3 regions of the Brevibacillus sp. BD137 genome follow, and region 2 is predicted to be linked to each of the others. Evidence: riboswitches for the same ligand, from Rfam matches in the RefSeq annotation. Region 2 holds a riboswitch; each other region holds the start of a gene.
What was found. Region 2 has a riboswitch for lysine ahead of ODZ53_RS16080 (aspartate kinase). Riboswitches for the same ligand answer to the same signal wherever they lie in the genome.
Positions count from the first base shown of each region.

Region 1: another riboswitch for lysine. It lies ahead of ODZ53_RS10210 (amino acid permease); the one in region 2 lies ahead of ODZ53_RS16080 (aspartate kinase).
Region 3: another riboswitch for lysine. It lies ahead of dapD (2,3,4,5-tetrahydropyridine-2,6-dicarboxylate N-acetyltransferase); the one in region 2 lies ahead of ODZ53_RS16080 (aspartate kinase).

Region 1 is NZ_JAOTNO010000004.1:45,287-49,508, forward strand. Features, by position in the region: gene ODZ53_RS10205 (hypothetical protein) at 1-32, opposite strand, end outside; gene ODZ53_RS10210 (amino acid permease) at 251-1,699, opposite strand; lysine riboswitch at 1,812-1,997, opposite strand; gene ODZ53_RS10215 (DinB family protein) at 2,082-2,576, opposite strand; gene ODZ53_RS10220 (CGNR zinc finger domain-containing protein) at 2,746-3,303, shown strand; gene ODZ53_RS10225 (inositol monophosphatase family protein) at 3,336-4,136, opposite strand.
Region 2 is NZ_JAOTNO010000006.1:260,986-265,207, forward strand. Features, by position in the region: gene ODZ53_RS16075 (YslB family protein) at 1-305, shown strand, start outside; gene ODZ53_RS16080 (aspartate kinase) at 355-1,596, opposite strand; lysine riboswitch at 1,828-2,015, opposite strand; gene uvrC (excinuclease ABC subunit UvrC) at 2,118-3,899, opposite strand; gene ODZ53_RS16090 (DUF2164 domain-containing protein) at 3,938-4,189, opposite strand.
Region 3 is NZ_JAOTNO010000001.1:520,055-524,276, forward strand. Features, by position in the region: gene ODZ53_RS02785 (aspartate aminotransferase family protein) at 1-927, opposite strand, end outside; gene dapD (2,3,4,5-tetrahydropyridine-2,6-dicarboxylate N-acetyltransferase) at 942-1,652, opposite strand; lysine riboswitch at 1,744-1,933, opposite strand; gene ODZ53_RS02795 (flavodoxin) at 2,074-2,514, shown strand; gene ODZ53_RS02800 (GNAT family N-acetyltransferase) at 2,583-3,131, shown strand; gene ODZ53_RS02805 (EcsC family protein) at 3,106-3,960, opposite strand; gene ODZ53_RS02810 (hypothetical protein) at 3,974-4,168, opposite strand.

The sequences.
Region 1 (4,222 bases), on a different contig from region 2:
GGTAGGTAGCGGGAATACGATTGGATTTGCATGTTCTACTCTCCTCACATGGATTCATGTTCAGTCGTGAAGGCAGGAGATCATGTTTACCTTTTATCAGATGACTAGTATGAGTTGTGAGAACGGAAGGAAACGGATCTCAGTTGCTTCTTTTCTATACTATCGGCTATTGTGGGGCGGTTTTTAATAGGTTGGCAAACATGAAAAAGGACTCCCGTTTAGATCACGGGAATCCGAAATTTTTCTTCGATTATTTCGTGTGTTCATCCATGCTGAAGTCAACTTGTTCAAGAGGGACGACCTTGGTCTTCTGGCTGATTTTATAAGCGAGCCAAATGAGTAAGAAGAGTGGCAGGCCAATGTAAGAGACCAGGACGCCATACCAGTCAACCGTTCCCCCGATGAATGCGGAGTAGTTTTGCCCAAAAATAACGATACAGCAAATGATGAAGGCAAAAATCGGTCCAAACGGGAACCACTTTGCCCGATAAGGCAATTCGCTTAAGTCTCGGCCCTGAGCGATAAACGCTTTGCGGAAGCGGTAGTGACTAATGGCAATTCCCAGCCAAGCGATGAAGCCTGACATACCGGACGCATTCAAAAGCCATACGTACACTTCGCCATCCCCAAACAGAGAGGACAGAAAAGCAAGGGCGCCGATGAGCGCAGTCAAGATCAAGGCATTGATTGGTACACCGTTACTTGTTACTTTTGCGAACCATTTTGGTGCTTTTCCTTCCTTCGCCAAGTTCCACAGCATGCGTGTAGAGGCGTACATGCCAGAGTTACCAGCAGACAATACAGACGTGAGAATAACCGCGTTCATGACGGATGCAGCAAAAGCGAATCCGGCATTTTCAAATACAATTGTAAACGGACTGATCGCAATATCCGTAAGGTCGCCACTGATCAGATTTGGATTATCGTATGGAACCAACAACCCGATGATCAAAATAGCGAGGATGTAGAAGAGCAGGATGCGCCAAAAAATTTGACGGATGGCCTTCGGAATATTGCGGGCAGGGTCTTCGCTCTCCCCAGCTGCTACACCAACCAGCTCTGTTCCTTGGAAAGAGAATCCGGCAATCATAAAGACACCGAGCAGGGCCATGAAGCCGCCATTGAATGACGCGTCGCCTTTGGTGAAGTTTTGGAAGCCAACTGCTTGACCACCCATAATGCCAAAAATCATCAACACACCGACAATAATAAAGATGATAACCGTTACTACTTTAATCAAGGCGAACCAATATTCAGATTCTCCATAGGCTTTCACAGACAGGAGATTCAAGGCAAACAGCAATCCGAGGAACAAAGCGCTCCATACTATCGCTGGGGTATCCGGGAACCAATATTTCATAATGAGTGCGGAAGCTGACAGCTCAACGGCAATGGTAATCGCCCAGTTGTACCAGTAGTTCCAACCGAGAGCAAAGCCGAGAGATGGATCGACGAACCGTGTGGCATACGTCGAAAACGAACCGGAAACAGGCATAAAAGCCGCCATTTCCCCCAAGCTGGTCATTAAAAAGTAAACCATGATACTAATAGCGAGATAGGCGACTAAAGCTCCACCTGGTCCGGCGGAATGAATCGAGCCTCCACTCGCGAGAAACAATCCCGTCCCAATCGAGCCGCCGATGGCGATCATCGTCAGGTGTCGGGCTTTCAAACCACGTTGCAATTGATTTTGTGACATAAGCTGCTTGCACGACCTTTCTTGAATTTTGAGAAGGAAGGTCGGAAATTAAAAAACCGCCATAGCCAAAAAATGGCATAGGGCGGTATCATCCAATCCCCACCAAGCCTTCACTGAAGATAGCTCACCACGTTTGCTTGGCATGCAAACGTGACAGTTCTGCCCCTTTCGAGTACAGCCCCAACCCAATCGCACAGAGACGCGATATGAGCTTCGGCGGATTTTCCTTACCTGGAGTCATTGATTTTCTCTGAATCTCGTACAGGATGATATAAAAGCCGCGACCTCTATCCTCACCGTGAAAGATGAGGATAACATGTATGAAATTATGTGATTCATCAAATATAAAGGATTGTTCGGGATTAATCAATGTGAAATTTTGTTATTCGAATGAGCGTCTGGCAGGCCAAGAGCCTTGCAGCTTGCGAACTTGGACGATTTGTCCCGTATGAAACGCATCATGCAAGACAAGACTCATTACGTTTTGGTAAATGGGTGTATAGGTAGCCATCTGGTTTAACTCTTCATCCGTCAGCAAGGAAAGCTGTTCATGAATGTGGCGGTGGACGCTTTCCATTCGCAAGAGGGTAGCTTGCCAAGCGTCTTCGTCAGCGGGACCGCCGGATGGGGTGAAGGTATCATCGTTCGTCTCCGCGGAGCCAGGGAATTCGGTGCCCAAAAGACGATGCAACAGGCGTTCTTTGTAATAAAGAAGGTGGCTGACGTTTTCCCAGATGGTGTTGGCTGCTTCTCCCACAGGGCGCCAGCTAGCCTCCGCTGCTGATATCCCGGAAAGCACTTCTTTTAGGGGTGGATACCAGTCTTCCTTGTCATACGCACATTCCCATCCGTGCAAAAGCAATTCCTTCCGATTCATACGCTTCCTCCTCGTCTGTGAAACAGATTGATGAAACGCTATAATAGCAATAAGAAATGAGGGTGTAACTAGTTAATTGAGTTACGGTAGTTACGAATAAAGATTACCATATCCTGTATGGTCATACAAGAGAGAAAAATGAAGGGTTTCGTCAGGGAGAGTGGATGACATGGACTGGCTTTGTATCGATTTTTTAAATAGTGATTGGCGGGATTGGCGCGGTTCTGGTCGTTGGGAAAATCGCCTAGAGAACCAGGAATGGCTGTCATCCTTTTTGCAAACATACAACCTAACCGCTCCGCTGCCGATGAATGAGGCGTATGCCGCGTCTCTTTTGCAATTGCGGGAGCGTTTGAGACGTATGCTGGAAGCCGTTGTCCGTGGAGACCGATTCCAAGAGGAGGACCTTGCGGAATTGAACAAAGTGTTGGCTCTCGCCCCTTTTCATACACAGGTGTTGTATGTAGATGAGGAGGGCGGCTACAGGCAAAAGCAATCCAGTCAAGCAGAGGGCTGGCCCCTCGTCATGGCACAAATTGCGGCTTCTTTCGCCGAGCTGCTTGCCCCGCAGCATCTGGAGCGAATCAAAATATGTGACAACGAGGATTGCCGCTGGGTGTTTTATGATGAAAGCCGCAACCGGGTGCGCCGCTGGTGCGATGACAAAATGTGCGGAAACCTGATGAAGGTACGCCGTTTTCGTGAGCGGAAAAAGGAGAAAGGGTGATGCCGCATAGGCTCACCCTTTTTATCTGTTCGTTATGAAGCTGGGGTCAATTGGATCAGCTGAGGGTAGATGGTCGAGCCTGCTGCTACGACGCCTGTGCTTTTCCAGCAAAAATCGTTCCCCTGTGTATCCGTAATTTTGCCTCCGGCTTCCTGGACCAAAAGAGCACCAGCCAGCCAATCATACACCCCTTCACCGTATTCCCAGTAACCGTCGAGTCGTCCGCACGCCACATAGGCCAGATGGAGTGATACCGCGCCTTGCATGCGGATGGCAAAAGCTTCTGGCATCACTCGCGTCAAGGAATTTGCTGTATACTTTCCGACCAAGAGGTTCATCGGCTCGGAGGAAGCAAAGAGCGTCCCTAGAATGCACTCACTCAGCAGCGATTTGGATGAGATACTAATTTTTTGTCCGTTTAAAAAAGCTCCACGCCCGTCAATTGCTGTAAACAGTTCATCACGGCATGGATCATAGACAAAAGAAACAACCGTGCGTCCTCCGTCAATCAGGCAGAGGGAAGTAGCCCACATCGGCATTTTTTGTAGAAAGTGAACGGCTCCATCGATTGCATCTATCACCCAATAAGGACTTGTGAATTCAGGCTTTTCCTGTGCACCCAGATCGAATTCGGCGTCAGAGAATTGATAGGTGGGGAACCGCTCGGATAATGAGCGCTTTAATCGAGCTTCAACCACGGGATTCACCTCTTCAAAGCGTTTAGCCATTGCTTCCTTGCTGTGGCAGGGCGCACCTTTTTCAAATTCCACTAGCAGCTCCATTCCAGCACTTCTTACCAGTTCCTCGCAAAATCGCACATCTTGTATATTCATGACATCTTCCATCCCTTCTCTTTCTGGTGAAAATTGAGTAGTGTGCTTGAATACTACTATGTAAAAATCAGTTCGTCAACACCACG
Region 2 (4,222 bases):
ATTGGATAGGAAAAAATATGGGCCGCCAAATCCCCATTCAATCTGCAACAGGCCCGATTATGCCTTTTATTCGACTTGGATTAGGTCAGCTAGACGTCCTCGAGGAGAACGAGCAAACGATCGTCTATTCACTCAATCATTCCATTTTTAGCTATCAGTCTATAGAAAGACTAGGATGCAGTCTTTCCTTTGAAGCCGGGATCATCGCAGGTATGATTGAGCAGTGGAAAGAAAAAGAAGCGTTCAGCAAAATCGAATTAGAAAGCCCTTCAGACATACGCATCTCTGTACAAGTGGCGTCATGAACAAAAAGCCCCCTCTACCTATAAGAAGGGAGAGGGAGCATCTATCTTTTTATACTCCGTGCACAACCGCGGTTTCCTCAACATCCAGACCATAGGCCGAATGAAGACTGCGAACAGCCAGCTCTGTCAAAGCTGCTGGAATGACGCAAGAAACCTTGATATCAGAAGTTGATACCATTTTAATAGAAATTTCTTTTTCTGCCAGAACGCGGAACATTTCGGCAGCTACCCCTGGATTGTTGATCATTCCAGACCCGACAATGGATACTTTGGTCAAGCTTTCCTCGAAATCGACTTTTTCAAAGCCAAGCTCGTCTTTGTTTCTGTCCAGTGTATCCAGTGCTTTTTTCAGATCATCCGCTGCAACTGTGAAAGAAATATTTGTAACAGTAGCATCATAAGAGCTTTGGATAATAATATCGACGTTCACCTGATTGTCCGCCAGCGTATTGAACAGACGGGAGAGCGTCCCGACCTTGGCAGGCATGCCGACAACCGTGATTTTGGCTACATCTTCATCGTGTGCAACTCCACTTACTACTCTTCCTGTTTCCATGTTGGCAACCTCCTCAACGTACGTACCATCTTCGGCAGTAAAGCTAGAGCGGACGACCAGCCTTACCTTGTATTTTTTCGCAGCCTCAACTGACCTAGGATGAAGAACCCCTGCACCGAGGTTCGCCAGCTCCAGCATCTCATCATACGAGATCGTATCCAGCTTGCTCGCAGCTGGAACCATTCGCGGATCAGCTGTATACACCCCAGACACGTCGGTAAAGATTTCGCATTTCTCAGCGTTCAAGCTGGCTGCGAGTGTAACCGCAGATGTATCCGATCCACCGCGGCCGAGCGTCGTAATTTCCCCTTCGTCACTGATCCCTTGGAATCCTGCCACGATCACCACACGACCACGACCGAGTTCGGATTGAATCCGCTCTGGATCAATCTGCTTGATCCGTGCTCTTCCGTGAATCGCCTCTGTGGTGATTCCAGCTTGCCAGCCCGTAAGAGAAATGGCATCGTAGCCTTTTGTATGCAAGGCCATCGACAAAAGCGCGATCGATACCTGCTCCCCCGTGGTCAGCAGCATATCCATTTCACGCTCAGATGGGTATGCGCTAATCTGCTTGGCCATGTCTACCAACACGTCAGTAGATTTGCCCATTGCAGAAACAACAACTACCACATCATGCCCTTCCTCTTTATAGCTGATAATTCGATCCGCAACTCGTAAAATTCGCTCAATGGTACCTACAGAGGTGCCTCCGTATTTCTGCACGATCAACCCCATGCGGCTTCTCTCCCTTTTTCTCATATCCAATATTGGTATTTATCTCTTATCGTATGGTTTTTCACTATTCTCTCTATAAGGAAAAGTCTTGCATTTTTATTTTACAAAAAAGGCACCGACAAGGAATAAGACCTGCCGCTGCCTACTGTTTCGACATACCGGTTCCTCCCTCCCAATACACGCGGACAACGAAGATTGACAGTTATCACCATCAAAACTCACATTGACACACCGTGAGATAGCTCTCCATCTGACAATTGGTCATTGTGCAGATGACAGTCCTGCATTTGTTCAACGCAGACCCAGCATGGAGAAAAGCGGGTTTCCCCCCACACTTCGGCGAATTCCCCTTTCCCGTCCCCTTCACAGATACCCGATCTCAGGGTGGTACTCTTGGTTTTCGCGCCTCTACCTCACTCCATAATGGAAGTGAGGCTAACTATTCTGTTTGAATCGGATTATATCATGAGTCTAAAAATGGATCAATTCCTTTTTAAAGGTAGTTCCAAAAGTCACACTGGCTATGTGTCCAGCTTACGCAGATGCCCGATAATTTCTTTTGCCAGCTTGTCGCCGATTCCCAATTGGCGGAAGTCTTCAACGGTCGCCTCGCGCATTTTTTTCAACGAGCCAAAATGAGAGAACAACAGCTTGCGCCGCTTTTCACCAATACCCGGGATCTCATCCAACTGCGAGGAAAGCATCGTTTTCGTCCGGGATTGTCTATGGAACGTAATAACAAAACGGTGGACTTCATCCTGGATGCGCTGCAACAAATAAAACTCATAGCTGTCACGTCTAAGATTCACAGGCTCTGGCGGATCTCCATACATGAGTTGAGCAGTGCGGTGCTTCTCATCCTTCGCCAGACCACAGACGGGAATATAGAGACCCAGCTCGTTTTCCAAGACGTCCATAGCCGCACTGATTTGGCCTTTACCACCATCGATTACAATCAGGTCGGGCATTGGCTGGTTTTCTTTCAGCAGACGAGAGTAACGACGGCGAACGACTTCGCGCATGGAGCCGTAATCATCTGGTCCCTCTACGGTTTTGATCTTGAATTTGCGGTATTCCTTTTTGTCAGGGCGACCGTCTGTAAACACAATCATCGCAGACACTGGCTCTGTTCCCTGAATGTTGGAGTTGTCAAACGCTTCAATTCGATGAGGAACCGGAATCCCTAAAATGTGACCGAGATTGTGTACTGCTTGGACCGTACGAGCATCGTCCTTGGACATCAGCGCGAACTTCTCCTGCAAAGCAATACGGGCGTTCTCGGTAGCCATCTTCACGAGTTCATGCTTTTTGCCTCTTTTCGGAGCATGGACTTTGATGCCCAACCACTCAGCCAAAAGCTCCGGTTCACTCTCTTGCGGGAGCAGTATTTCTTTTGGCAGCGCATTTTGCTTGTCGTAGTAGAACTGGCTCACATAAGACATGAAGTCCTCGATTTCGCTTCCATAGTATGGAAAGGAAGTCGTCTGACGCTCGATCATCTTCCCTTTTCGCATATAAAACACCTGGATGCACATCCAGCCTTTTTCCACAGCAAACCCGATAATGTCACGGTCTATCGTATCGGTAAACGTGATCTTCTGCTTCTCCATTACGGCTTCGATGCTCTTGATCTGATCGCGATATTCCTTGGCTCGTTCAAACTCCATGTTTTCTGCGGCTTGCAGCATTTTTTCGGTGAGGGTTTGCTTCATTTCCTCATGGCCACCATCGAGGAACTGGCTGATTTCATCCACCAAACGCTGGTTTTCCTCTGCCGATACCTCGTACACACAGGGCGCAAGACATTGTCCCAAATGGTAGTAAAGACAAACCTGCTTGGGCATATTGCGACATTTTCGCAACGGATAGAGGCGATCCAGCAGCTTCTTCACCTCGGAGGCATCTCCGGCATTCGGATAGGGCCCGAAATACTTAGCTTTATCTTTTAATACCTTACGGGTAATCTCCAGGCGTGGCTGCGCCTCATTCGTAATTTTGATGTATGGATACGTCTTGTCATCGCGGAGCATGACATTGTAGCGCGGGTCGTGCTCCTTGATCAGGTTGCACTCGAGGATAAGAGCCTCAATCGCTGAGGATACCACAATGTACTCAAAGTCCACGATCTCACTGACCAACAGCTGCGTCTTCCCGTTATGACTGCCTGTAAAATACGAGCGGACGCGGTTTTTCAGCACCTTGGCTTTTCCGACGTAAATGATTTCCCCGCTCGCATTTTTCATCAGGTAGCAGCCTGGTTTATCTGGCAGGACGGCCAGTTTATCTTTTAAGGAGCTGTTCATGGCTGCTCCCTCCTCTTTGCTCTATATCTGAATGGCATCTATTTGTTCTTTTGGATTGGCTTTTCCAATACATACAGTTCATCTTCTAAGGAACTCATCCGTTCCATCAGCAGCTTGCGACTGTCTTGGACCCCTTGATTGTAATAGAAGGGGCCGAGCTCTTTTGAAAAAAAGGCAATCAACTCTTCCGTCTCCAAATTGCCGAGTGTATCCGACCGTTCTTCTTTAAAATAGCGTTGTACTTGATGAACAAGATATTCCATTTGCTCTCTCGTCAATTTGGTTGGCATCGTATCCGGCTTCCTTCCCATTTCGCATCATAA
Region 3 (4,222 bases), on a different contig from region 2:
AATCACTTCTTCTACATGAGCGATGAAGGCTGGATTAAGCAATTCGTCCAACACGACATTCCCCAGGGCAGCAGACAATGGCGATGGTGCAAATGTCGTTCCGTGATCCCCCGGTTTGAACTGGTTCATCAGCTTTGGACCAGCGATGACACCGCCGAGTGGAAGCCCTCCGCCTATGCCTTTGGCGAATAGGATAAGGTCTGGCGTTACGCCTGCATGCTCATAAGCAAACAGCTTTCCTGTTCTGCCCATTCCTGTCTGGATTTCGTCCATGACAAAGAGCATGCCTTCTTGTTCACAGATGGCAGCTACCTCTCGCAAGAACGCTTCTGTTAGTGGCACGACACCGCCGGAACCCAAGACTGGCTCCATAAGGACAGCAGCGGGTCTTGCCTCCTGGCAAATCGCTCGCAATCCTGCCGTGTCCTCCACATCCAGTTCATAAACAGGAAAAGCTGGCTGAGGAAAGTCTTGATAGACGTGAGCCTGCCTCGTCAGACGTACTGCTCCAAGTGTTCGCCCGTGAAAGCTGTTGCGTAAAACAACGATGCCTTCACGACCTGCTCCCTCGTTTTTCGTCCATTTATGAATCAGCTTGATCGCAGACTCTGTGGCCTCCGCACCAGAGTTGGTGAAGAACACCTTACCGCTGATGCTGTTCGCAACCAAACGCTCCGCTAATCGAATAGCCGGCTTGTTTAAAAATACATTGGAAATATGCAAGAAGCGCTCTCCCTGCTCACGCAGAGCTTGTACAATGCGCGGATGGGAATGCCCCAAAACATTTACCGCGAGTCCAGTAAACAAGTCGAGATAACTCTTCCCGTTCGTATCGTACAAGTAATTTCCTTCGCCTTTCTCTATGGCAATCGGAATTCTTTTATAAGAGGAGACAATATATTGTTCATCGAGCGAACGCCAGTCCATGTGCACTCTCTCCCTTACAGCTGACGTAGCTCCTGCTTGATCTCTGTCTTGGAACGAGTTTTTTCATCGATTTGCTTGATCACACGTGCAGGCGTTCCGGCAACTACTACGTATGGAGGTACATCTTCAATGACGACAGCACCTGCTGCAACAACAGCACCTTTTCCTACGCGTACACCTTCCAGAATGACAGCATTTGCTCCGATGACAACATCATCCTCGACAACAACTGGCTGTGCAGACGGCGGCTCGATAACGCCTGCGATAACCGATCCAGCGCCGATGTGGCAGTTTTTCCCGATGGTTCCACGTCCACCTACTACAACATTCATATCAATCATCGTACCTTCACCGATCACTGCACCGATGTTAATGGAAGCACCCATCATGATGACCGCATTGTTACCGATTGTCACTTGGTCACGGATAATTGCGCCTGGCTCAATACGCGCTTGAATCCCTTTTGTATCCAGCAATGGAATAGCGGAGTTGCGACGATCGCTTTCTACTACATAATCTTCAATTTTGTCTGCGTTAGCAGCGAGCACTGGCTCAATCTCTTTCCACTCACCAAAAACAACACCAGTCGGACCAGTAATGAAGGCTTTGGAGCTCGCACCAAAGTCGATTCCTTCCAGGTTCCCTTTCACATATACCTTCACAGGTGTTTTCTTTTCGCTTTTTTGAATAAACGCGATAATTTCGTTAGCATCCATCATGTTCATTGTTACATCCTCCTCAAAATAACAGCATGGTTAATCAAAAAAAGCAATGAGTGCATTCGCTATCTCATTGCTTTTGATACTACGTAAGCAAATCATAAATAGCGCTCCACAAAAAGATGTAAGGTCCCTTGTGACAGGATGTTCATTTTTCATGAAACACCCCAGCCTGTGCTACGTAGGGGCATAGCATAAGCTTCGGCGCTTTAGCCTTTCTTCCTTCTCCTGCCCCCTGGCAGATTGCGAAAAGGCTTACTCTTCTTCGGCGCACCTCTATTTAGAGTACATTATATTAATTTTATTTAACTCTACCAAAATCAATGAAACGTGGCAAGATGAAAAAAGTTATTGACAACGATTCTCATTTTCATTAATTTTATTTGTGAGAATGATACTCATTATCTAACTGGAGGTTTTACGTTTTATGAGCATTTTGATGGTATACGCGAGCATGACAGGGAATACACAGGAAATTGCTGAAGCAATTGCAGAAGGTATTCGTTCAACTGGTGCTGAGCTGGAGATAAAAGAAGTAATGGACGCGAATGCAAAAGAACTCGAGGCTTACGACGGAATCTTGCTTGGTGCCTACACATGGGGCGATGGCGAACTCCCAGATGAATGCCTGGATTTTTATGAGGAAATGGACGATATTGATCTCAGCGGGAAAAAGGTTGTTGCTTTTGGCTCTTGCGATTCCGCTTACGAGCATGTCGGTGCCGCTGTTGATATTTTGCTGAAAAAGGCGAGCGAGCGCGGCGCAGAAACTCCTCTGGAAGGTTTGAAAATCGAGCTTTCTCCTACAGCAAAAGAAGTGGAAACTTGCAAAGCATTCGGGGTATCGTTTGCTGAATTGCTCGGCTAATCGATGTTTCCCAAATACTCTGGCACATGCTATACTATCAATCCAACTTTTTAAGGAGGATTGATCTCATGTCACTACATACAGACGAGATTCTGTTACGGCCTCTCCACCAACAAGACGCAGCCGAGCTCCTAGAGCTTCGGCTGCGTAATCATGAATTTCTCCAACCATTTGAACCGATCCGCCCCGCTTCATTTCTGACCCTTCCAGCACAGCAAGAACTGATTTCCCAAGCACAGAATGATTTTGAACGTGGTACTGCCTATGCTTTTGGTGTATTCTCCCGGGAATCCGAAAAGATGATGGGACGTGTAGCGTTGTCGAATGTCGCACGCGGCGCATGGCAAAATGCGACGATTGGCTACTTCATGGATCAGGCCTGCAATGGTAAAGGCTATACAACACTAGCTGTAAATCTTGCCCTTCGCTTTGCTCTAACGGATGTTGGGCTACACAGGGTACAAGCGGCTGTCATGCCTCGCAACCAAGCTTCCATTCGTGTCTTGGAAAAAAACCGGTTTCGCCAGGAGGGGCTATCGTTACGCTATTTGCAAATTAACGGTGTATGGGAGGACCATCTCATCTACGCTCTTACTGCTGAGGAGTGGTCTGTGTAATCTCCTTGCTCTTTTCAATCTCGCGCAGCCGCTCCAGGATGCGCCGTTTGCGGTACAGCATCATCCCCGCTTCGGCGACATCCTTTACGGTTGAGCGATTCAAATACGCCCCGAACAAAATACCCGCAATAGGCACCATTTGAAATAACTTTTTCCACCCGAAGTTTTCTGTGTACGTAACCACGACTTCACGCCATCCCTGCAATTGTGCCATTACCTCTCTCTGCGCACTTGGTTCATCAAAGCGGGAGAGCTCAGCAAGTATCGCTTTTTTCCCTACGATGTCTGATGAAGCAAATTGCAAGCATTTGACGACAAACAGCCTCTCCCTCTTCTCTTCCGGTCGATAGCCATAGGCAAGCGCCATCTCTTGTAATACTTTTAGAGATGTCCCCATCAATAGCGGGATATCGATCGCAAGGGTAAAAATCCCCCCGAAGCCAGTCGTCGCACCTTGTACTGTGGCAAAATTCGCACGTGAATCCTTCAGCTCCATTGCGACATCATTCATGGTTGTAAGCGGTACAGTAGCAATCTCCTCCTTGCCAATTACAGAAGTACCGTATCCCTCTAACCGCTTGCCAAACCGTTTGTATATCCCTTCATCCTGCACCAAATAAGTCCCACCTGTCTCGAGAAAGGCTGCCATTTCATCTACGGCTTTTCCCAGCTTCTCCTGAACAAATGCAGGCGTAATCCGATCCAAGAGAACAAAAGGAAGTCTGCCAAGCTTTTCCCAGAACCACAAGTCGTTCTGGTCCTTCTCCCAGTCCTCCACTTCGCGTAAGGCCGTAACCAATGTCTCCCTAGACTCTTTCAACCCCAACAACCTCCCTGCCTGCTCACTCAGATTCTCCTCGCTTCCACTGACATTGGTTGCGCAAGATGGACTTGATATAGTCCTGCAACTCTTCTGGCGTGGCGTGGCAGACGAATTCTTTTATATTTCTTACGATCCCCAGCTTCAAATGTTTCACTTGCTCTCCTTCGATCCGAAAGCCGAACTTTTCCAAGATTACCTTCTGTTCATTTGTCACAGAACTTCCTCCCCTTGTAGTCGAAAACCCCCATGCCAAAATGCAAGGGGGTTT